DNA from 3 places in the Ramlibacter sp. AN1133 genome. Region 3 is predicted to be linked to each of the others. Evidence: predicted binding sites of a transcription regulator. Region 3 holds the regulator's gene; each other region holds the start of a gene.

Region 1 (7,696 bases), on a different contig from region 3:
GGACCGGCACGCCGAAGTTGCGCAAGATTTCCTTGCCTTGGTACTCGTGGATCTTCATAAGGCTGTCTCTCGGGAAAGTGGGAAATCGGAGACCGGCGGGCGCGGAACTGCGGGGCTGGACGGTCAAGCAGGGGCTCGGTTGCGGACTTTATCATGCTGCAATGCACCAAATCCGACTTGGGACTTACAGTCACCATAAGCAGTTGCTATAGGAAAAACGATGCCCAAGGTCTTCATTGATGGAGAGGCCGGCACCACCGGCCTCCAGATCCGCGAGCGGCTGGCGACGATGCCGCAGATCGAACTCGTGAGCATCGCGCCGGACAAGCGCAAGGACCCCGCCGCCAAGCGCGATCTGATGGCGCGCGTGGACCTCGTGATCTTCTGCCTGCACGACGAGGCCGCGCGCGAGTCCGCCGCGATGATCGAGGAGATCGGCCGCGCCGGCGGGAAGAAGCCGCGGATCATCGATGCGTCCACCGCGCACCGCACGGCCGAAGGCTGGGTGTTCGGCTTTCCCGAGCTGGCGCCGGGGCAGCGCGAAGCCGTCGCGAAAGCGGAGCGCGTGAGCAACCCGGGTTGCTACGCCACCGGCGCGATCGCGCTGCTGCGCCCGCTGGTGGATGCCGGCGTGCTGCCCACCGACTACCCCGTGGTGCTGCCTTCGGTGAGCGGCTATTCGGGCGGCGGGCGCTCGATGATCGAAGCGTACGAGGCAGGCCAGGCGCCCGCGTACGAGCTGTATGCGCTGGGGCTGAAGCACAAGCACCTGCCGGAGATCATGAAGTACACGGGCCTGGTGCGCCGGCCGATCTTCGTGCCCTCGGTGGGCAACTTCCGCCAGGGCATGCTGGTGCAGTTGCCGCTGCACCTGAACACGCTACCCGGCAAACCCACGCCGTCCGACCTCGAGACCGTGCTCAGGCGCCACTACGAAGGCAGCGAGTGGGTCACGGTGGAGCCGCCGACCGAGGACGGCAAGCTGGAGCCGCAGGCGCTGAACGACACCAACAAGATGGAACTGCGCGTGTACCACAACATGGACTACGCGCACGCGGTGCTGATCGCGCGGCTGGACAACCTGGGCAAGGGGGCGAGCGGGGCGGCGGTGCAGAACCTGAAGCTGATGCTCGGGGTTTGACGGGGAACGCTGGGGTTCGCGCGCTGGCGCGGCTCGCCGCCAGCCTGCGACCTCCGTCGCCACCCTTGGCGCACGAGCAGCCGGCGCGTAGGCTGGCGGTGAGCTGCGCGAACCCCAGCGCGCCTATTCGTCGTCCGGCGTGTTCAGCACCCGCCGCACGACCTCCCCGCTGAATCCGCGCGCCGCGAGGAAGCGCGCCTGCTTCGCGCGCTGCGCGGCATCCTCCGGCAACACCCCGAACTTGCGCCGCCACACCTCGCGGGCACGCTCGAACTCGGTCGCGTTCAGGCTCGCCACCGCCACGGCGACGCGCTCCGCGTCTATGCCCTTGGCCTGCAGTTCCTGCCGGATGCGACCGGTGCCCACGCGGCCCGCGCGCCGGTGCACGATGGAATCCACCACGCGCTGTTCGTCGAGGAATCCCCTGGCCTGCAGTTCGTCCAGCGCCCGCTGGATCTCGCCCGGATCCGGCTCCTTGGCGGCCAGCTTGCGCTGCAGCTCCAGCCGCGAGTACTCGCGGCCGGCCAGCAGCTTGAGCGCGCGGCCCTTCACCGACAACTGGCCGAAGGCCATGATCGCCTTCCCCCGCGCCTTATTCGGCCTTCTCGACGTCCGGCGGCAGCAGCGGGATGCCCAGGCTGTCGCGCACCTTGTTCTCGATCTCGCGGGCCAGCTCCGGGTTCTCGCGCAGGAACTCGCGCGCGTTGTCGCGGCCCTGGCCGATCTTCTCGCCGGCGTAGGCGTACCAGGCGCCCGACTTCTCCAGCACCTGGTTGGCCACGCCCATGTCGATGATCTCGCCCTCGCGGCTGATGCCCTCGCCGAACAGGATGTCGAATTCCGCCGTCTTGAACGGGGGCGCCACCTTGTTCTTCACGACCTTCACCTTGGTCTCGTTGCCGATGGCCTCCTCGCCCTTCTTGATGGTGCCGGTGCGGCGGATGTCCAGGCGCACGGAGGCGTAGAACTTCAGCGCGTTGCCGCCGGTGGTGGTCTCGGGGCTGCCGAACATCACGCCGATCTTCATGCGGATCTGGTTGATGAAGATGACCATGCAGTTGGTCTTCTTGATCGTGGCGGTGAGCTTGCGCAGCGCCTGGCTCATGAGGCGCGCCTGCAGGCCGGGCAGCGAGTCGCCCATCTCGCCTTCGATTTCCGCCTTGGGCACCAGGGCCGCCACGGAGTCGATCACGATCAGGTCCACCGCGCCGGAGCGCACCAGGCTGTCGACGATCTCGAGCGCCTGCTCGCCGGTATCGGGCTGGGAGATCAGCAGGTCGGACACGTGCACGCCCAGCTTCTGCGCGTACTGGATGTCCAGCGCGTGTTCGGCGTCGACGAAGGCGCACTGGCCGCCCTGGGCCTGCATCTCGGCGATGACCTGCAGCGTGAGCGTGGTCTTGCCCGAGGACTCCGGCCCGTAGATCTCGATCACGCGGCCGCGCGGCAGGCCGCCGACGCCCAGCGCGATGTCCAGGCCCAGCGAGCCCGTGGAGACGACCTGGATGTCCTCGATCTTCTCGCCTTCGCCGAGCCGCATGATCGTGCCCTTGCCGAACTGCTTCTCGATCTGGGCCAGCGCGGCGGCGAGGGCCTTGGCCTTCTCGTTGTCGGCGGGGGCGATCCTCGATCCCTTCACTTGGGCGTCCATCTCGGTTTCTCCTTGGGAATCAATGGGTTGTTGCGGCCTTCCAGCTGGATTCAAGCACAGGCTGGATGCATGGCCAGTAATGTAACGAGCCAGCTTGGAAACGGACAACAGGTTTTTTGGTCAGTTTGCCTTACGATTTGTGCATGAATGCACTGGACGAAGGCTGGCGGCTGACGCATCTCGGGCGCCTGCTCGGCGAGGCCATGCGGCGCTTCGACGAACGCGTGCTGCACCTGATGGCGCACAACATCGATGTCCCGCTGGCGTTGTCCAACCTCGCCGCCCGCGCGCAGGTGAGCGCGGCCCACATCCACATCACGCGCCACCTCGAGCTGCAGGGCACGCGCCTGACCGACCTGGCGCAGCGCGCCGGAATGAGCAAGCAGGCCATGGGCGACCTGGTGGACCAGTGCGAAGCCTGGGGCCTGGTGCAGCGCGAACCCGACCCGCGCGATGCGCGCGCCCGGCTGGTCCGGTTCACCCCGACGGGCCTGGCCTGGCTGCAGGCCTTCAAGGACGCGGTGGCGCAGGCCGAGCAGGAGTTCCGCGCCGAAGTGGGCGGCGACGTGGCGACTGTCGTGGCGCTCGGGCTGGAGGCTTACGCCGGCGGCAGCGCGTGAGCAGCGCGGCGAACTGATCCACGTCAGTCGGGTGGCGAACCGGCCACCTAGAATCCGGCCGACAGTCGCGCCCGGCGCAGGCTTCACAGGAGACAAGCATGCGGATCCTCATCGCGGAAGACGACCAGGTGCTCGCCGACGGTCTGCTGCGCAGCCTGCGCGCGGCGGGTGCGGCCGTCGACCACGTCGCCAGCGGCTCCGAGGCCGACGCGGCCCTGATGACGAACAACGAGTTCGACCTCCTGATCCTGGACCTGGGCCTGCCCCGGATGCACGGGCTGGAAGTGCTGCGCAAGCTGCGCGCCCGCGGCTCGACCATGCCGGTGCTGATCCTCACCGCGGCCGACGCGATCGAGGAGCGCGTCAAGGGCCTCGACCTCGGCGCCGACGACTACATGGCCAAGCCCTTCGCCCTGTCGGAGCTGGAGGCGCGCGTGCGCGCGCTCACCCGCCGCGGCATGGGGGCCACCACCGCCACGATCAAGCACGGCCCCCTGGTGTACGACCAGGCCGGCCGCGTGGCGACCATCGACGGCAAGATGGTCGAACTCTCGGCCCGCGAGCTGGGGCTGCTGGAAGTGCTGCTGCAGCGCGCCGGCCGGCTCGTCAGCAAGGACCAGCTCGTGGAGCGCCTGTGCGAGTGGGGCGAAGAGGTGAGCAACAACGCCATCGAGGTGTACATCCACCGCCTGCGCAAGAAGATCGAGAAGGGGCCGATCCGCATTGCGACGGTGCGGGGGCTGGGCTACTGTCTCGAGAAGATCCAGTAAGGAAGGCACGGGCCGTGCTCCTGTAGGCTGGCGGTGAGCGCGCGCAGCGCCGAACCCCGGCGCCTGGCGCATCGCCGGGGTTCGCGCGCCGGCGCGGCTCACCGCCAGCCTACGAAACCCGCCCTGCACGATGTCCCGGCATGAAAATCTTCCAGCGTGAGCAACGCTCGCTCTTCGGCGAGATCCTGGACTGGATGCTCACGCCGCTGCTGCTGCTGTGGCCGGTGAGCCTGGCGCTCACCTGGCTGGTGGCCCAGAGCATCGCCGGCAAGCCCTTCGACCGCGCGCTCGAATACAACGTGCAGGCCCTCGCGCAGCTCGTCACGGTGCAGGGCCGGCGCGCCGCCTTCAACCTGCCGCAGCCGGCGCGCGAGATCCTGCGCGCGGACGACGCCGACCAGGTCTATTACCAGGTGCTCGGCTCGCGCGGCGAACTGCTCTCGGGCGAGCGCGACTTCCCGCCGCCGCCCGACGACGAGCGCCCCGCCCCGGGCGAGACGCGCCTGCGCGACGACGAGATGCGCGGCGTGGGCGTGCGCGTGGCCTACACCTGGGTGCGCGTCGACGTGCCCGGCGTGCAGGCCGCCCTGGTGCAGGTGGCCGAGACGCGCGAAAAGCGTTCCGTGCTCGCCACCGAGATCATCAAGGGCGTGATGCTGCCGCAGCTGGCCATCCTGCCGCTGGCGGTGCTGCTGGTGTGGATGGCGCTGGTGCGCGGCATCAAGCCCCTGTCGGAGCTGGAGGAGCGCATCCGCGCGCGCAAGCCCGACGACCTGAGCCCGCTGGACGAAAAGGTGGTGCCGCTGGAAGTGGCACCGCTGGTGTCGTCGGTCAACGACCTGCTCACGCGCCTGACCAGCTCCATCGCCACGCAGAAGCGCTTCCTCGCCGACGCGGCCCACCAGCTCAAGACACCGCTGGCGGGGCTGCGCATGCAGGCCGACCTGGCGCAGCGCGAGCAGTTCCATCCCGAGGAACTGAAGCAGTCGCTCAAGCAGATCGGCCGCTCCAGCATGCGCGCCACCCACACCGTGAACCAGCTGCTGGCCCTGGCGCGGGCGGAGAACAGCGGCAAGGTGCTGGTGCGCCAGCCCTGCGACCTGATCGAGATCGTGACCGAGGCGGTGCGCGACACCGTGCCGCGCGCGATGGACAAGCACATCGACATCGGCTACGACGGCCCGGAGCCGGGCTTTCCCGGCGTGCGGCTGCACGGCAACCCGACCCTGCTGAATGAGCTGGTGCGCAACCTCCTGGACAACGCGGTCAACTACACGCCCTCGACCGACCAGCAGCCGGGCGTGGTCACGGCCCGCGTCCTCGCCGACCCCTTCGGGCAGGTGCTGGTGCTGCAGGTGGAGGACACCGGCCCGGGGATCCCCGAGGCCGAGCGCGAACTGGTGTTCCAGCCCTTCTACCGAGCGCTGGGCACCAACGTCGACGGTTCGGGGCTGGGCCTGCCGATCGTGCAGGAGATCGCCCGCCAGCACGGGGCCACGATCGAGCTGGAGGACGCCCGCCCGGGGCAGAACCCGCCGGGCACGCGCGTGACGGTGCGCTTCGCGCCGCCGGATGCCGACACCCCCGTGCCGGCCGAGGAGGGCGCGGCTCGCGCGTAACTCCATCCCCGTCATCCCCGCGCAGGCGGGGATCCGGCACTGCGCGCGCAGCGCGCAGCATCGGGAGCCCTGGATTCCCGCCTCCGCGGGAACGACGGGAATTCAGGCCGGCTTGTACAGGTTCAGCTGCAGGCGCTCGCGCTCGATCGCGCGCGCCACGCCGGGCTGCTGCGCCACCTTCTGCACGTGGGCCCACAGCGCCGGGTAACTGGCCGGGTCGATCTGCGCGAAGCCGCCCCAGCGCAGCAGGGTCAGCGCGTACACGTCCAGCGGCCCCAGGCGCTCGCCCCCCAGCCAGGGCCGGCCGCGCTCCGCCGCCTTGCGCGCCAGCGCCTCGATCTCGCCGAGATACCCCGCGTACACCCTGGCGTTGAAGGCCTTGACCTCGGCCTGCGCTTCCGGCGTGCCGGCGAACTTGTGCGGCATGAACACGTGCGTGAAGGTCGGATGCACCGTGTTGTTCATCCACGCGAGCGTCTCCAGCACGCGGGTGCGCGCCAGCGTCTCGCGCGGCAGGAACTGCTGCTCCGGAAACCTGGCGTCGATGTGCTGGATGATGGCCAGGATCTGGGTGATCACCTCGCCCCCCTCCACCAGCACCGGCACCTGCCCGCGCGGATTGAGCGAGCGGAACGGCTCCTCGTTCTGCTCGCCCTTGTGCAGCTTCACCATCACCGGCTCGAACGCGGCGCCTGCCGTTTCCAGCAGGCTGTGCGGCACGAAGGAACAGGCGCCGGGAGCGAAATAGAGCTTGAGCGACATCGGTGGGTCTCCTTGGTGGGTTCAGCGGCAGGGCCGCAGGGCCTTGGCGCCGAGGGCGGTCTTCAGTTCGTCCAGGTGCGCTCGCAGGGCATCGTCCACCGCGGGCAGCAGCAGGCGCTGGCCGCGCTGCTCCGGGCGGTCCTGCATCACGCGGGCGGTGCGCACGCCCTTGGCCGCGAGGATGTCGAGCTGCTGCAGCGCCGAGGGCTCGTTGGCATAGGTCCCCAGCGACAGCCCGGGCTCCAGCTGCGGGTTGGTGGGGGCCTCGAAGGAGATCCCGAGCTGCCGCAGCTCGGCGCGCTTGCGCGCCAGCAGTTCCACGTCGGCGTACTTGCCCATGTACACGATCCAGCGCGGCGGCTCCACCACGGTCTCGAACCTCCACGAGCCGGCGGGCCATGTCTGCAGTGCGGTGCCCAGTTGTGCCAGCTGCGGCTCGTCGAGCATGGGCGTCGCCAGGCATTCGGCCGGGCGCGGGCCCTGGGCCACCTGCTCCTGCACGCGCTGGAGTTCGTCCGGCCGCAGGATGCGCACCGCCTCGGGCTGGATCTGCTGCTGCAGGCGCTGGGGCTCCGACTGCTGCAGCGGCCCCACGCCCCAGGGCTGCAGCAGCCCGCGCGACCACGCGTAGTAGCCGCCGTTGGCGAGCAGGAGCAGCAGGACGATCAGGCGCAGCATGGGTGGATTCAGGGCGCCGCCGGCCGCACGCTCACCTCCGAGCTGCTCACGGCCTGCAGGCCGGCCGCAGTATGCACCAGCAGGCTGCCCGAGGCGTTCACGCCCTGCGCCACGCCCTCGGTGCCGTCGCTGAGCGTGACGGCACGCCCGCGCAGCGCATCGCGCGCGTCGAACCGGGCCTGGCAGGGCGCGAAGCCGCTCCGGGCGAAGCGCAGCACTTCGGCCACCAGCGGCGCGGCGACCAGCTGCAGGACCTCCGGGGCGCCGGCGTGCGGCAGCAGTTCGCGCAACGCGGCCGGCGGGGTGGAGAGGCCTTCGGCGGAGCGTGGTGCGATGTTCAGCCCGATGCCGATCACCGCGTAGCGCGCGCCGCTGGCGCCGTCGCCGAAACTCGCCGTCTCGATCAGGATCCCGCCCAGCTTGCGGTCCCCGACCCACAGGTCATTCGGCCACTT
Region 2 (7,696 bases), on a different contig from region 3:
CGGGCTACGGCGGTGGGCACAGCCAGGGCTATGGCCAGGGCGGCAGCCACGGGCAGGGCAGCAGCTGGAGCGGCGGCGGCCAGGATGTCGGCGGCTACGGCAGCCAGGGCTCGAGCTGGAACCAGGGCGGCAGCAGCTACGGCAGCAGCAGTGGCCAGCACCCCCACCACGACCCCGAATACCACCAGTGGCGCGAAGAGCAGATCCGCAACCTGGACAACGACTACCAGTCGTGGCGGCAGGAGCGCTATCGCAAGTTCAGCGACGAGTTCACCAGCTGGCGCAACAGCCGCAGCGGCGGCCAGGGGCAGAACAGCATGGGGCCGGGCAGCGGTGCGTCGGGCACCAGCGGCATGTCCGGCGGCGTGGGCAGCGGCTCCGGGCAGGGCAGCTACGGCTCCACCGGCCAGAGCGGATCGACCAGCCTGCATGGCGCGGGCGGCACGGCCAGCACGGGCAGCGGGACGAGCGGCAGCAGCGGGTCGTCGGGCAGCTCCGGCACGTCCGGCAGCAGCCTGGGCGGCGGCTCGGGCGGCACGACGGGGTCCAGTGGCAGCAGCGGCTCCGGCAGCGCGGGCGGCTCCAGCGGCAGCAGCTCCGGGAGCAGCGGCTCCGGCAGCACCCGCAAGTGAGCGCCTGCAGCAGGACCGGCGGCGCCGCATGCGGCGCCGCCTTTTTTTCCCGGCACCGATTCCAACGACAGACAGGGAGCATGCAATGAAATCGACCCGCGTTCTCGCACTGCCGGCGCTGGTGGCGCTGGCCTTCGGCCTGGGTGCCGCGCAGGCCCAGACCACCGCCGGCACGGACCGGTCCGCCATCGGCCGCCCGTCCGCCCCGATGGCGCAACCCGGCGCCGGCACGCGCAACCTGCCCGCCACGAGCCGGAAGATCGCGCGCGGCGATCGCAAGTTCATCGAGGAGGCCGCCAGCAGCGGGATGTTCGAGGTACAGGTCGGGCAGCTGGCAGTGGCCAAGGCGAACGACCAGGAGGTCAAGGCCTTCGCCACCATGCTGGTGGACCAGCACACCGCCGCCAACAACGAGCTCGTGCAGCTCGCCAACGCCAAGGGCGTGGAGCTGCCGGCCGCACCCAGGCACTCCCTGCGCCGCGACATCGACAAGCTGGGCAAGAAGAACGGCGCGGAGTTCGACCGCGACTTCGTGCGCAAGGTCGGCATCAAGGCGCACGAGAAGGACATCAAGCTGTTCGAGAAGGCGCGCAAGGACGTGAAGGACGCCGAGCTCAAGGCCTTCGTCGACAAGACCCTGCCCGTGCTGCGGGACCACCTCGCGGCGGCGGAAAAATTGCCGCAATCGGGCAAGAATGCAGCTGCGATGGGAGCCGGCAAGCGCTGAGCGGCTCCGTCGCGTGTCCGAGGAGGGGGCAGGCATGCACACGGCGATCTGGGGGATGGTGGCGGCGGCCGCGCTGGCGGCGCTGCCCGCGGCGGCCACGACGGCCCGCGCGCCGGGGTATGCCGCGTCGTCGGTGGCGGATGCGAAGCCGCTGACGCCGGCGCAGCGCCTGGAGCGCCGCTTCCTGCAGCTCAGTGCCGCCAACATGCGCTTCCAGGCGGAGGGCGCGCGCGTCGCCCTCACCCGCTCCAACAATCCGGCGGTGAAGGAGCTGGCGCACAGCCTGCTGGCGCGCCAGCAGACCGCGCAGCCCGAGCTGCTGCGGCTGCTGCACGCGCGCGGCATGGCGATGCCGCTGGCGACCAACGAGCACGCCAAGCTGCTCAAGCAGCTGGCGAAGCTCAATGGGGCGAAGTTCGACCGGCTCTACGTCGACGAGGTGGTGATCAAGTCGTACCAGGTCGACATCAGCAACTACGAGCGGGTCGCCCTGCAGGCCGAGGACCCGGTGCTCAAGGCCTGGGTGGAGCGGCAGCTCCCCACGCTGCGCCTGCAATTCGCCAAGGCCGGCAAGGCCCTGCCGAACGCCTCGCTCAAGCCTCAGCGCGCCGTGTAGCCGGTGACGCGCCAGCGGCCGTCCGGCTCGCGCACGGTGGTCACCGTTTCCTCCACGTCCGCCTTGTTGGCGAAGCGGCTCTTGAACAGCACCGTCACGTAGTCGCCGGCCGGCCGGCCGGGCAGCGTGGTCTTGTACGTGGCGTCGACCGGCTGGCGCTCGATGAAGGCGCCGAAGGGATCGCGCAGCTTGGGGATGCCGTCCATCCACGCCGGCAGCGGCACGGACTGGCGGAACACCTGGCTGGAGGCGTCCCAGGCCGTGCCCCAGTCCTTGCGATCGAGCAGCAGCAGCCACCCGTGGGCTGCGGTCTGGCCGGCCCGCGCCAGCTCTTCGTCCGGGTTCTTCGGTGCGGATGCTGCCGCGGGTGCGGGGGCAGGGGCCGCGCTCGGTGGGAGAGTGAGCGAGGGGCTGGAATAGCGCGGCGAGGGCTTGATCTGCGCCGGCGCGGCCACGACGGCGAGGGCAAGGCCCAGGGCCAGCATGGTGGGAACGAGGCGCATGGGGAAAACTCCAGGAAACACGGCAAAGGCGCAGCGCAGTCTACCGGCTGCCGCCCACCCGTCCGGCCGCGTACACCCTTTTACCCGGCATTTACCCGCGGCACTCCGCGCGCCAGGCGGGCGGATGGAAGCGGCCGCCGGCGATCGGCGTCTGGTCGGTCCAGGAGGCAGTGCCGACCGGAGGCTGGAGGGGATCACTGGATTAACATACAGCCGCCATGGACCTGCAGTCTCCCGATCCGCTCGCATCCCTCAACCCGCAGCAGCGCGAAGCCGCCACGCATGGCACCGGCGAGAGCGCTGCCGACACCCGGCCGCTGCTGGTGATCGCGGGCGCCGGCTCGGGCAAGACCAACACGCTGGCGCACCGCGTCGCCAACCTGGTCCGCCACGGCGCGGACCCGCAGCGCATGCTGCTGCTCACCTTCAGCCGGCGGGCCGCCCAGGAGATGGAGCGGCGCGTGGGCGGCGTGCTGCAGCAGGCGCTGGGCCTGCCCGGCACGCAGGCGCTGCCCGACCTGCCGTGGAGCGGCACCTTCCACGGCATCGGCGCGCGCCTGCTGCGCGAATACGCGCCGCGCATCGGGCTGGAGGAGAACTTCACCATCCACGACCGGGGCGACGCCGAGGACCTGATGGGCCTCGTGCGGCACGAGATCGGGCTGGCCGACCAGAAGAAGCGCTTCCCGCTCAAGGGCACCTGCCTGGGCATCTATTCGCGCGTGCTGAACACCCGCGATCCGCTGGGCCTGGTGCTGCAGTCGGTCTACCCGTGGTGCACGCAGTGGGAGGACGAACTCAAGAAGCTGTTCGGCGCCTACGTGGAGGCCAAGCAGCAGCAGAACGTGCTGGACTACGACGACCTGCTCGGGTTCTGGGCCGACATGATGGCCGAGCCCACGCTCGCCGAGGAAGTCGGCGCGCGCTTCGACCACGTGCTGGTCGACGAATACCAGGACACCAACCGGCTGCAGGCCCAGATCCTGCTCGGGCTCAAGCCCACCGGGCAGGGCGTCACCGTCGTGGGCGACGACGCGCAGAGCATCTACTCGTTCCGCGGCGCCACGGTGCGCAACATCCTGGACTTCCCGCACCGCTTCGCGCAGCCGGCGCGCATCGTCACGCTGGAGCGCAACTACCGCAGCACCCAGCCCATTCTCGAAGCGAGCAACGCGGTGATCGCGGCGGCGCGCGAGCGGCACGCCAAGGACCTGTTCACCGACAAGGCATCTTCGCAGCGCGCGCAGCTGGTGCTGGTGCCGGACGAGGCGCAGCAGGCGCGCTGGGTCGCCGACCAGGTGCTGCGCCAGCGCGAGGCCGGCGCGCCACTGAAGGCGCAGGCGGTGCTGTTCCGCGCGAGCCACCACAGCGCGCCGCTGGAGCTGGAGCTCGCCCGCCGCAACATCCCGTTCGTGAAGTTCGGCGGGCTGAAATTCCTCGAGGCCTCGCACATCAAGGACCTGATGGCGCTGTTGCGCTTCGCGCAGAATCCGCGCGGGCGCATGGCGGGCTTTCGCGTCGCCCAGCTGGTGCCCGGCGTCGGTGCCGCCACCGCCACGCGCCTGCTCGATGCGTTGGGCGAGGCGAGCGATCCGCACCAGGCCCTGCAGGCCTTCGAGCCGCCGTCGTCCGCCAGGGAAGGCTGGAGCGAACTCGCATCGCTGTACGCGAAACTGAACGACGCGGAACTCGCCTGGCCGGCCGACATGGAACTGGCGAAGTCCTGGTACCTGCCGGTGCTGGAGCGCCTGCACGACGACGCGCAGGTGCGCAAGCTCGATTGCGAACAGCTCGCGCGGCTGGCCGCGGGCTACGGCAGCCGCGAGCGTTTCCTCACCGAGCTGACGCTCGACCCGCCCGAGGTGACCAGCGACCAGAGCGGCCCGCCGCTGCGCGACGAGGACTACCTGATCCTGTCCACCATCCACAGCGCCAAGGGCCAGGAGTGGAAGGCGGTGCACGTGCTCAACGTGGTGGACGGCTGCATCCCCAGCGACATGGCCACGGGCACGACCGAGGAGCTGGAGGAGGAGCGGCGCCTGCTCTATGTGGCGATGACGCGCGCGAAGGAGCAGCTGCACCTGCTGGTGCCGCAGCGCTTCTACGTCTCGCAGCAATCGGGCGGCGGCGACCGCCACGTGTATGCGGGCCGCTCGCGCTTCATTTCCGAGGCGATGGCGAAGCACTTCGAGCAGGTCGCCTGGCCGGAAGCTGCGGTTGGTGCAGGCCTGCCTGCCCGACCCACCGCGCCGGTGATGCAGGTGCGCGATCGCGCTCGCGCCGCCTGGCGCTGACCGACGCGCGAAGCTGCGCCTCGTTCGCGTCGGTGCGCGTCCTGCCTCTGCCGAAAGTGCAGCGGCGAGGGCAGGGCGTTTCCTACGTCGATGCACTGGCGCATGCCGACAGTGCCCCCGGCCCACGTGCCTAGATTGGCCGTGTGGCCGAAGCGAAGTTCGAAAGAGCGACGGCCGAAACCAACCGAACCAAGGAGCAAGCCATGGCATCCCGCAGTTCTTCCACATCCTCGAAATCGGGTTCGTCCCCCTCGCGCAGCAGCTCCGGCAGCAGCCGCGGCAGCGCGTCCAGCGGCGGCAAGAGCAGCAGCCGCAGCAGTTCCAGCCGCAGCAGCAAGCCCAGCGCCAAGGGCGGCAGCCGCAGCGCGAGCTCCGGCAGCAAGTCCTCGCGCAGCAGCAGCAAGTGACGCCCGCCCCGGAGGCGTCCGGGGCCCTTGCAAGCGACGGATGCCTGGCAGGCGCGAGCCGCCAGGCATTGCCTTGTCCAGGGCCGCGTGAAATGCGCATGTCATTCCCACGGCCGATCCCCGCGCGGCCGTTCCCGCGGATGCCGTAGAGTAGCCCCATGCGACTCCCAGGCGCCGCCAACTTCCGTCCCGTCTCCACGCTCCGCCCGGTCCTCTACCGCTCCGACCACCTCGGCGCGCTCGACGAAGCCGACGCGCGCGCGATCACGGCGCTGGGCATCAAGCGCGTGCTGGATTTTCGCGGCGTGCAGGAGCGCGCGTCGGCGGCCTGCCGCGTGCCGGGCGTCACCGTGCATTCGCTGCCGATCGAGCCCACGATCGTCCAGAAACTCAGCGACCTGCTCGCGGCCGGCCAGCCCCTGACCGGCGCCGACGTCACCGCGCACATGCAGGACACCTACCGCGGCTTCGTGCGCCACAACACCGCGCGCTTCGCGGAGTTCTTCGCGCACCTGCTCGCCCGGGACGAGCCGACCGTCTTCCACTGCACCGCGGGCAAGGACCGCACCGGCTTCGCGGCCGCGCTGCTGCTGAAAGCCGTGGGCGCCAGCGACGACGAGGTGATGCACGACTACCTCCTGACCAACGAGCGCCTGGTGCTGCCGCAGGAGTCGCGCATGGGCCTCTCGCGCGAGGCGATGGTGGTGCTGTGGCGGGTGCAGCCCGAGTTCCTGCGCGCCGCCTTCGACGAAGCGGACCGCGCCTACGGCTCGCTCGACACCTACCTGCGCGAAGGCCTCTCCCTCGGGCCGGCGCAGCGCGAGCGGCTCGCCGCCCTCTACCGGGCTGGGTAGCAGCCGGCCCGCAGGCCCTGCCGTTTCCTGCCGCGCCCCGCGCCGGCCTCCTACGCAACTCCCCGGGCAGAACCGACAGGTCTGCCGTGGCCGGATCGCCAACACTGCATGGCATGCCAGCCAAAAGGCCTGTATCCAAGCAGGTCGAAGGCCTGTACATAACAGACAGCAGCAAAGGAGTCCGCCATGCCCAACCAGGAACAGTCCCGCAGTGACGGGACCCCGCGCAAGGACCAGGACGAGAAGGGGCGGCCGCCCGCGAGCGAATCGCCTTCCGGACAGGACTACCGCGGCGACGGCCCCGGCAAGGTCGGCCTGGTCAGCGACAAGCAGCCGGACCTCGTGGCGCCCTCCGGCGTCAACGAGCGCGACACCGGTGCGGCGGACGACCGCGCTGCCGCCGGCGGCACGCTGGACTTCGACGACGGGACGGACATGGTGCATCCGCGCGGCAAGGTGACCAGCGCGGGCCGCACGGCCAACGAGAAGAATCCCAGCGACGCCGGCGATCTCGGTACGCCGAACGCCGGGATGTCCGACCGCAACGGCCCGAGCGATCCCGATGCAAAACGCAGTCGCTAAGACGCTGCGCGGAGGAGGCAACATGGTTTACGCAATGTTCTCCGCCGCCGTCCTGCTGGCCATCGGCGCCATCTATGCCGGCGCCGTCGGATGGCTCTATTTCCGCCAGGAACGGCTGCTGTTCGAACCGGACAAGCTGGCGCCCGACGAGCCGATCTCCAACGACCCGGACACCTTCGAGTTCTTCGTGGACGTGCCCGGCGCGCGCCTGTCGGGGGCGCACATGCGGCTGCCGAACCCGCGCGGGGTGTTCTTCTTCCTGCACGGCAACTCCGGCAACCTGAAGAAGTGGTTCGTGGAGCTCGAGGCGTTCCGGCAGGCCAACTTCGACGTGGTGATGTTCGACTACCGCGGCTTCGGCAAGAGCAGCGGCGACATCGAGAGCGAGGAGCAGCTGCGCGCCGACGTGGAGGCCGTGTGGAACCACATCGCGCCGATGTATGCGGGCAAGCGCGTGGTGATCTCGGGCCAGTCGCTGGGCACCGGCCTGGCGGCCGGACTCGCGGCCAGGCTGTGCTCCGACGGGCACGCGCCGGACCTGACGCTGCTCGTGTCGCCCTACAGCAGCATGCGCGCGCTGGCCGGCGAGCTGTACCCGTGGGTGCCGCTGCAGGTGCTGCGCTATCCGCTGCATACGCTGGCGCATGCCGAGAAGCTGCTGGGCCCGGTGATGCTGATCCACGGCGACAAGGACGAACTGATCGGGATCCACCACAGCGAGCAGCTGTGCAGCGCGATGCGCTCGGCGGAACTGCTGCGCGTGACGGGTGCCGGGCACGGCGACGTGCACCAGTTTCCCACCGTGCGCCAGGCCTTGATGTCGGCGCTGGGACGCCTCTGACCCCGTCGTCCCCGCGCACAGGCGGGGGAGCCGGAAGAAGCCCCGCACCGCGGGGCATTCTTCCTTGTGGCCCCCGAACCTTGCGCGGTGACCGCGCGGGCAGCGGTTAAGCTCGGTCGATGCCCAAGGGCCTTGCGATCACGCTGCTGTTCCTCGCCGGCCTGCTGGCCCTCTACCTGGGCACCCTCGCCTTCCTCTGGTGGCGCCAGGAACGCCTGCTGTTCTACCCCGAGCCCCTGC
Region 3 (7,696 bases):
ATCGACAGCAGCAGCCGGCGGTCCCAGCCGGCCACGAGGGAAGCGAGCAGCGGCGCGCCGACGCACATCAGCACCGCCCCGGCCGAAATCAGCTGGCCCGCGGTGGACACGGAAACCGCCAGGTCGCGGCTGATCTCGTTGAGCGTGCCCGGCACCACCATCACGCCGGTGCCGATCACGAAGTTGCCGAACAGCAGCGGCCAGAGGACGGAGGGCAGCGGCTCGCGGGCCGGCAAGGACGAAGCGAGCTCGGTGGCCATAGGGGACGCTGCCGCGCCGGGGCTTCAGCGGCGGACCTGGAGGGCGCCGGGATTGACGATGTTGGTGGGCGTGCCCTTGATGAAATTCACCACGTTGTCGAAGGCGGCGCCGAAATACAGCTCGTAGCTTTCCTGCTCGACGTAGCCGATGTGCGGCGTGCAGATGCAGTTTTCCAGTCGCAGCAGCGCGTGGCCCTGCAGGATCGGCTCGCTTTCGAACACGTCGATGGCGGCCATGCCGGGGCGGCCGCGGTTGAGCGCGGCGATCAGCGCCTCGGGCTCGATCAGCTCTGCCCGCGAGGTGTTGACCAGCAGCGAGGTGGGCTTCATGCGATTGAGGTCTTCCAGGCGCACGATGCCGAGCGTCTCGTCGTTCAGGCGCAGCTGCAGGGTGAGCACGTCGCTGTCGGTGAACAGGGCCTCGCGGCTCGGCGCGGCCATCAGGCCGTCGCCCTCCGCCCGGGCGCGGGATTCGGGGCTGCCCCAGACCTGCACGCGCATGCCGAAGGCCTTGCCGTAGCCGGCCACCAGCTGGCCGATCTTGCCGTAGCCCCAGATGCCCAGCGTCTTGCCGCGCAGGACCTGGCCCACGCCGAAATTGGGCGGCATGGAGGACGACTTCATGCCGGACTGCTGCCAGGCGCCGTGCTTGAGGTTGGCGATGTACTGGGGCAGGCGGCGCATCGCCGCCATGATCAGCGCCCAGGTGAGTTCGGCCGGCGCCACCGGCGAGCCCACGCCCTCGGCCACGGCGATGCCGCGCTCGGTGCAGGCTTCGACATCGATGTGGGCGCCGACGCGGCCGGTCTGGGAGATGAGCTTCAGGCGCGGCAGCTTCTCCACCAGTTGCCGCGTGATGTGGGTGCGTTCACGGATCAGGACGATCACGTCGGCGTCGCGCAGGCGCACGGAGAGCTGGCCGATCCCCTTGACGGTATTGGTGAAGACCTTGGCGGGGTAGGCTTCCAGCTTGGTGGCGCACTGCAGCTTGCGCACGGCGTCCTGGTAGTCGTCGAGGATCACGATGTTCATTCCCTCGATTGTGCCTTGCGGCCCGGTCTGGCCATGGCTGCGCTGCGCGCGTGCGTTGCAGCCCGCGCGGGCCAGCCAGAAAGGGCCGGCGCCGGGGGTTTCCCGCACGCTCCTAAGATGGCGGCTTTCAGCGAAGAGGAAATTTCCCATGACGATGTCGATGTACGCGGCGAGCATCCCGGTGTTCCAGCACATGCTGCGCAACCTGGCCCACATCCTGGACAAGGGCGAGGCGAGCGCACAGGCGCGCGGCTTCGACCCTTCGGCGCTGACCACCTACCGGCTCGCGCCGGACATGCTGCCGTTCACGCGGCAGGTGCTGATCGCCTGCGACGCCGCCAAGCTGTGCGCGGCGCGCATCTCCGGCGTGGAGGCCCCGAAGTTCGAGGACACCGAGTCCACCTTCGCGGACCTGAAGGCGCGGGTGCGCAAGACGCTGGACTACCTGCAGGCGGTGCCGGCCAGCGCCATGGACGGCAACGAGGACAAGCAGATCACCTTCCCGGTGGGGCGCGACAAGACGCGCACCATGACCGCGCAGGCCTACCTCACCACCTGGGCGCTGCCCAACTTCTTCTTCCATGTGACGACCACCTACGCGATCCTGCGGCACAACGGCGTGGACCTGGGCAAGGCGGACTACCTGGCCGGCGCGGCCGGGCGCTGACCCGGCAGGCCTGGCGCGTTCAGCAGCCCTGGGCCTCCAGCGCGGCCAGGCGATCGAGTTCGGCGCAGACGTCCGCCAGCCGGCCGGAGATCACCATGCGGCCGGCCGTGCTGCGCGGCGCGCTGGGCTCCAGCACGCGGACGACGCGCAGCGGCTTGAGTTCATGCGCCCGGGCCGGCCGGGCGGGCAGCGCGCGCGCCGGCGCGGCGGGCGAGGCATCGGTGGGCGGCACGAGGGCCGCGAGCAGGCCGCGGAACGCGGCGGCCAGGCGGGACAGCGAAAGGAATGCGTTTGCCATGTGACAGCTCCTGGGGAGACACAGGCAGGATTGGAAGAAAGGCTGCTGCCGCAGGGTGATGGCGAACGCCTCGCCATACGCCTGCCACCTGCGGCGGCCGCCGTGGCCTACATGAGCATCGTGTTGCGGATCAGGCCGACGGCGATGCCTTCGATCTCGAAGGGTTCGCCGGGCTCCACCACGATGGTCGGGTAATCCGGGTTCTCGGCATGCAGCTCGATCAGGTGCTTGTTGCGGCGGAAGCGCTTGACCGTGACGTCTTCGCCCAGGCGCGCCACCACGATCTGGCCGTTCTTGGCTTCGCGGGTGGCCTGCACGGCGAGCAGGTCGCCATCCATGATGCCGGCGTCGCGCATGGACATGCCGCGGACCTTGAGCAGGTAGTCCGGGCGGCGCTGGAACAGGCCGCTTTCCACGTAGTACGTCTTGTCCACGTGTTCCTGCGCGAGGATGGGCGAGCCGGCCGCCACCCGGCCCACCAGGGGCAGCGCGAGCTGCAGCAGGGTGGGCAGGGGCAGGTCGAACTGCTTGACCCGCGCCTCCTGGATGGCGCGCAGCGTCTCGCCGCGCAGGCGGATGCCGCGCGAGGTGCCGCTCACGAGCTCGATCACGCCCTTGCGCGCGAGGGCCTGGAGGTGTTCCTCCGCGGCGTTGGCGGACTTGAAGCCGAGTTCCCCGGCGATTTCCGCGCGGGTGGGCGGGGCGCCGGTGCGCTCGATGGCGCTCTGGATCAGGTCCAGAATCTGCTGCTGGCGCGGCGTGAGCTTGGGTGGCTCCATCGACGACTCCTGGTCCGTTGCGGTCATGCGGGCGTTGGTTGCCATGGCGGGACTGTGTTGATATCCAGTATCTGTATTTTTGAACAGTTTGGAGCGGAATGCAAGCGCACGAAAGAAGAATCGTCGTCCTGGCCACCGGCGGGACCATCGCGGGGCAGGCCGCATCGGCCGGCGACAACCTCGGTTACCGGGCCGCGCAGATCGGCGTCGGGCAGTTGCTGGCCGGGCTGGCCGGGCCGGCGGGCTTCGCCATCGAAGGCGAGCAGGTCGCGCAGATCGACAGCAAGGACATGGACTTCGGCGTGTGGCGGACGCTCGCGCAGCGCTGCGCGCACTGGCTCGCGCAGGAAGAGGTCGCCGGCATCGTGGTCACGCACGGCACCGACACGATGGAGGAGACGGCCTTCTTCCTGCAGGCGGTGCTGGCGCCGGCCAAGCCCGTGGTGCTGACCGGCGCGATGCGGCCGGCGACCTCGGTGGCCGCCGACGGGCCGCAGAACCTCGCCGACGCACTGGCGGTGGCCGGCTCGGGGCAGGCGCGCGGCGTGTGCGTGCTGTTCGCCGGCACGGTGCACGGCGCGCGCGACGTGCAGAAGGTGCACGGCTACCGGGTCGACGCGTTCGCATCGGGCGATGCGGGCGCCGTGGCGTACGTGGAAGAAGGGCGCTTGCGCGTGCTGCGGGCGTGGCCCGAAGGTGCGACGGTGCAGGCAGTGCAGGCGCTGCCCGATCCCGCGCAGTGGCCGCGCGTGGAGATCGTCTCGAGCCACGCGGGCGCGGGCGGTGCGTTTGTGCAGGCGCTGGTGAAGGACGGCGTGCGGGGGCTGGTGGTCGCGGGGACCGGGAACGGGACGGTGCACCAGGCGCTGGAAGCGGCGCTGCTGCAGGCGCAGTCCCAGGGCGTGGCGGTGCGGCGCACCTCGCGCTGCCTGCAGGGGCGGGTGCTGCCGCACGCGGGCGACCGCCTGCCGGCGGCGGAGGGGCTCACGCCCGTGAAGGCGCGGATCGCGTTGATGCTGGAGCTGATGGGGCGTTGAGACGCGCGCGAAGCGCTGGGGTTGCGCGCGCTTCGCGGCTTACCACCAGCCTACGGATTGCGGCCCGCCGTAGGCTCGGGTGACGCCAGGAACCCCAGCGATGCGCGAAAAGAGCAGCCGCGGCTTCTGCGGTCCGTAGGCTGGGGTGACGCCAGGAACCCCAGCGATGCGCGCCAGCGCGGCGCCGGCTTCAGCAGTCCGCCAGCGCCTCCAGCGCCCGCGCCGTGATCTCGTCCACGTTACCCATGCCGTCGATCTTGCGCACCTTGGGCGCGTTCTTCGGATCGCCCTTGGCCCAGTTGCTGTAGTACTCCACCAGCGGGCGCGTCTGCGCGGCGTAGACGTCCAGGCGCTTGAGCACCGTCTCCTCGCGGTCGTCGTCGCGCTGGATCAACGGCTCGCCCGTCACGTCGTCGCGGCCTTCCACCTTGGGCGGATTGAACTTGACGTGGTAGGTGCGGCCGGAGGCGGGATGCGAGCGGCGGCCGCTCATGCGCTCCACGATGGCGGCGAAAGGCACGTCGATCTCCAGCACGCAGTCGATCTTCACGCCGGCGGCCTTCATGGCCTCGGCCTGCGGGATCGTGCGCGGGAAGCCGTCGAACAGGAAGCCGCGCGCGCAGTCCGGCTGCTCGATGCGCTCCTTCACCAGACCGATGATGATGTCGTCGCTGACCAGGGCCCCCGAGTCCATCACCTTCTTGGCCGCCAGGCCCAGCGGGGTGCCCGCCTTCACCGCGGCGCGCAGCATGTCGCCGGTGGAGATCTGCGGGATGCCGTACTTCTGGCACAGGAAGGTGGCCTGCGTGCCTTTGCCGGCGCCCGGTGCGCCCAACAGGATCAGTCTCATGGGAATCCTCGGATGGTCTGGAAGTCGGTCGGCACTGCGGGCCGAGCGAAGCCGTCGCGCCTGTCGTCGCCGAGGATAGCACGCACCCTCCTGCGCGGAACTTACGCGCCGCTCGCGTTTCCTTGCCCTGCGGCAAAGAGAGCGCGCACGCGCTCGAGGTCTTCCGGCGTGTCGACGCCGGCGCCCGGCGCGGTGGCGCTCACGTGCACGGCGATGCGGTGGCCATGCCAGAGCGCACGCAGCTGTTCCAGCGCCTCGCACGCCTCCACCGGCGCCTGCGGCATGCGCGGGAACGCGCGCAGGAAGCCGGCGCGGTAGCCGTAGATGCCCACGTGGCGCAGCGGCGCGGGCTCGGGTAGCGCGCTCACGCCCTGGGCGAAGCCGTCGCGCCACCAGGGGATGGGCGCCCGGCTGAAGTAGAGCGCCAGGCCGTCGGCCTGCAGCACCACCTTCACGATGTTGGGATTGAGGAAGTCCTCGACGCTCGCGACCGGGTGGGCGGCCGTGCTCATGCTGGCCTGGGGGCGCTCGCGCAGCAGGTTCGCCACCGCGTCGATCAGCGCGGGGTCGATCAGGGGTTCGTCGCCCTGCACGTTGACCACCAGGTCGTCGCGTTCCAGCCCGAGCTGCTCGCAGGCTTCCGCGAGGCGGTCGCTGCCCGAAGGATGGTCGGCGCGCGTGAGCACGGCGCGCACGCCGTGGGCGCTGCAGGCGTCGGCGATGCGCTCGCTGTCGGTGGCGACCACGACCTGCGCGGCGCCGGACTGCTCGGCGCGATGGGCGACGCGCACGACCATGGGCAGGCCGCCGATGTCGGCGAGCGGCTTGTCCGGCAGGCGCGTCGAGGCCAGCCGGGCGGGGATCAGGACGGTGAAGCTCACACGAGCGGGGTGCGGGGAGGCAGGCGCTCCAGTTCCTCGTCGCTCAGCGTGCGCGCCTCGTCTTCCAGCAGCACGGGGATGCCGTCGCGGATCGGATAGGCGAGGCGGGCGCTGCGCGAAAGCAGTTCCTGGCGCTCGCGATCGAAGTCCAGCGGCCCCTTGGTGACGGGGCAGACGAGAAGCTCAAGCAGGCGGGGATCCATGCCGGGATGATAGCCGCGCGTCGAGGAGGCGATCGAGGTCCTGCCAGAACGCCGCCGGAATCTCGACCTGCAGCGGGACGGCCCACGCATCCGGCCGCAGTTGCCACAGCTTGACCGCATCCTTCTCGGTGCACAGCAGCGTCGCGTCCTTCGGGATCGCGGCGGGCAGGTGGACGAAATCGTGGTGGTCGGGCAGCGCGTAGCTCGCCGCCAGCGTGAGGCCCGCGGCGCGCAGCATGGCGAAGAAGGCCTCGGGCGAGGCGATGCCGGCCAGCGCGATCACGGGCACTCCGCGCAGGTCCGCCAGCGAACGGCGCGCGCCATCGCCGCGCAGCGCCTCGGCCGCCAGCGTGCGGCGCAGGACGTGACCCTCGATGCCGGGCGTGTCCGCGTCGCGCAGCACCAGGTCCACCGTTCGCGGCCACGGTTCGCGCAAGGGGCCGGCGGGCAGCAGCAGGCCGTTGCCGATGCCGCGCCGGTCGAAGACGCAGATCTCGATGTCGCGGGCGAGGGCGTGGTGCTGCAGCCCGTCGTCGCTCACGATCACCTGCGTGGCGGGATAGGCCGCCAGCAGCGCGCGGGCGGCCTGCGCGCGCCTGCGGGCCACGAACACCGGCAGGCCGCCGTTGCGGCGCAGGAGCAGCGGCTCGTCGCCGGTGACGGCCGGGTCGTCCTGCGGGCGCACCTCGCGGCAGTCGCGGCTGCTGCGGCCATGGCCGCGCGACACGACGCCCGCGCGCAGGCGGCGGCGCCGCAGGTGCTGGAGGATCGCGAGCACCACCGGTGTCTTGCCCGCGCCGCCGGCGATCACGTTGCCGACCACGATCACGGGCACCGGCAGGCGTTCGACGCGGCGGCGGCCCGAGGCATACAGGCGCCCATGCAGCGCGGAGCCCGCGCGATAGACGAGCGAAACAGGCCACAGCAGGCCGGCCAGCGGGCCGCGGCGCAGCCAGGCCCGCTGCAGGCCGCTCACTTGCTGCCTGCCTGCGCGGAGGACTGCGTGGCGAACGTGATCTGGGTCAGGCCGATGCGGCGCGCGGCCTCCATCACCGTGATCACGGACTGGTGGGTGGCGGTGGCATCGGCGCTGATGATCACGACCGAGTCCTTGCCCGCCTTGGCCGCTTCGGCCATGGATTCGGCCAGCGCCTCGGGCCCGCGGCCCGTCACGGGGTGCTTGTTCACCATGTAGCGGCCGTCGCTGGAGACGGCGACGATCACCTCGCGCGGGTAGTCGCGCTGCGCGTCGGTGTCGGCTACCGGCAGGCGCAGCTGCATCTCCGTGAACTTGCTGTACGTGGTGGTGAGCATCAGGAAGATCAGCACCACGAGCAGCACGTCGATGAAGGGGATCAGGTTGATCTCCGGTTCGTCCTTGGCGCGCGGGCGGAAGTTCATGCCGGCCTCCGCCGGGCCACTCCAAGGAGGCCGAAGCCCCCCCGGGAGGCAGCGCAGTACACGCAGTGACAAGCGTGGGGGCTCATGCTCTGCGGAGGTTGTTCAGGTGGCGGGCGAAGCGTTCCGCGGCCAGTTCCAGCGTCAGCAGGTATTCATCGACCCGGCCGCGGAAGTAGCGCCAGAAGATCAGCGCCGGGATGGCCACGATCAGGCCGAAGGCCGTGTTGTACAGCGCCACCGAGATGCCGTGCGCGAGCTGGGCCGGGTTGCTGCCCGTCGCCACGCCCG

What was found. Region 3 encodes LexA, which represses DNA repair genes until DNA is damaged. Its sites were predicted from a motif close to ACTGTATNNNNATACAGT; they were not measured.
Region 1: recA (recombinase RecA) is a predicted target of LexA. The motif match lies at 2,836-2,853, and genes of this name have one in related genera.
Region 2: WG923_RS06830 (ATP-dependent helicase) is a predicted target of LexA. The motif match lies at 2,675-2,692, and genes of this name have one in related genera.

Annotation. Positions count from the first base shown of each region.
Region 1 covers NZ_JBBKTQ010000002.1:449,792-457,487, reverse strand. The annotation lists gene sucC (ADP-forming succinate--CoA ligase subunit beta) at 1-58, opposite strand, end outside; gene argC (N-acetyl-gamma-glutamyl-phosphate reductase) at 221-1,141, shown strand; gene recX (recombination regulator RecX) at 1,265-1,714, opposite strand; gene recA (recombinase RecA) at 1,734-2,792, opposite strand; gene WG923_RS04590 (MarR family winged helix-turn-helix transcriptional regulator) at 2,936-3,412, shown strand; gene WG923_RS04585 (response regulator transcription factor) at 3,511-4,182, shown strand; gene WG923_RS04580 (sensor histidine kinase) at 4,323-5,801, shown strand; gene WG923_RS04575 (glutathione S-transferase family protein) at 5,904-6,563, opposite strand; gene WG923_RS04570 (SPOR domain-containing protein) at 6,585-7,241, opposite strand; gene WG923_RS04565 (biotin--[acetyl-CoA-carboxylase] ligase) at 7,250-7,696, opposite strand, start outside.
Region 2 covers NZ_JBBKTQ010000004.1:118,879-126,574, forward strand. The annotation lists gene WG923_RS06810 (hypothetical protein) at 1-632, shown strand, start outside; gene WG923_RS06815 (DUF4142 domain-containing protein) at 718-1,359, shown strand; gene WG923_RS06820 (DUF4142 domain-containing protein) at 1,394-1,975, shown strand; gene WG923_RS06825 (DUF4019 domain-containing protein) at 1,960-2,478, opposite strand; gene WG923_RS06830 (ATP-dependent helicase) at 2,697-4,772, shown strand; gene WG923_RS06835 (hypothetical protein) at 4,903-5,175, opposite strand; gene WG923_RS06840 (tyrosine-protein phosphatase) at 5,338-6,033, shown strand; gene WG923_RS06845 (serine/threonine protein kinase) at 6,220-6,615, shown strand; gene WG923_RS06850 (alpha/beta hydrolase) at 6,638-7,456, shown strand; gene WG923_RS06855 (alpha/beta hydrolase) at 7,576-7,696, shown strand, end outside.
Region 3 covers NZ_JBBKTQ010000031.1:44,999-52,694, forward strand. The annotation lists gene WG923_RS27025 (MFS transporter) at 1-260, opposite strand, end outside; gene WG923_RS27030 (D-2-hydroxyacid dehydrogenase family protein) at 285-1,292, opposite strand; gene WG923_RS27035 (DUF1993 domain-containing protein) at 1,441-1,959, shown strand; gene WG923_RS27040 (hypothetical protein) at 1,979-2,257, opposite strand; gene lexA (transcriptional repressor LexA) at 2,365-3,063, opposite strand; gene WG923_RS27050 (asparaginase) at 3,135-4,073, shown strand; gene adk (adenylate kinase) at 4,264-4,923, opposite strand; gene kdsB (3-deoxy-manno-octulosonate cytidylyltransferase) at 5,025-5,804, opposite strand; gene WG923_RS27065 (Trm112 family protein) at 5,801-6,007, opposite strand; gene lpxK (tetraacyldisaccharide 4'-kinase) at 5,988-6,983, opposite strand; gene WG923_RS27075 (ExbD/TolR family protein) at 6,980-7,408, opposite strand; gene WG923_RS27080 (MotA/TolQ/ExbB proton channel family protein) at 7,491-7,696, opposite strand, start outside.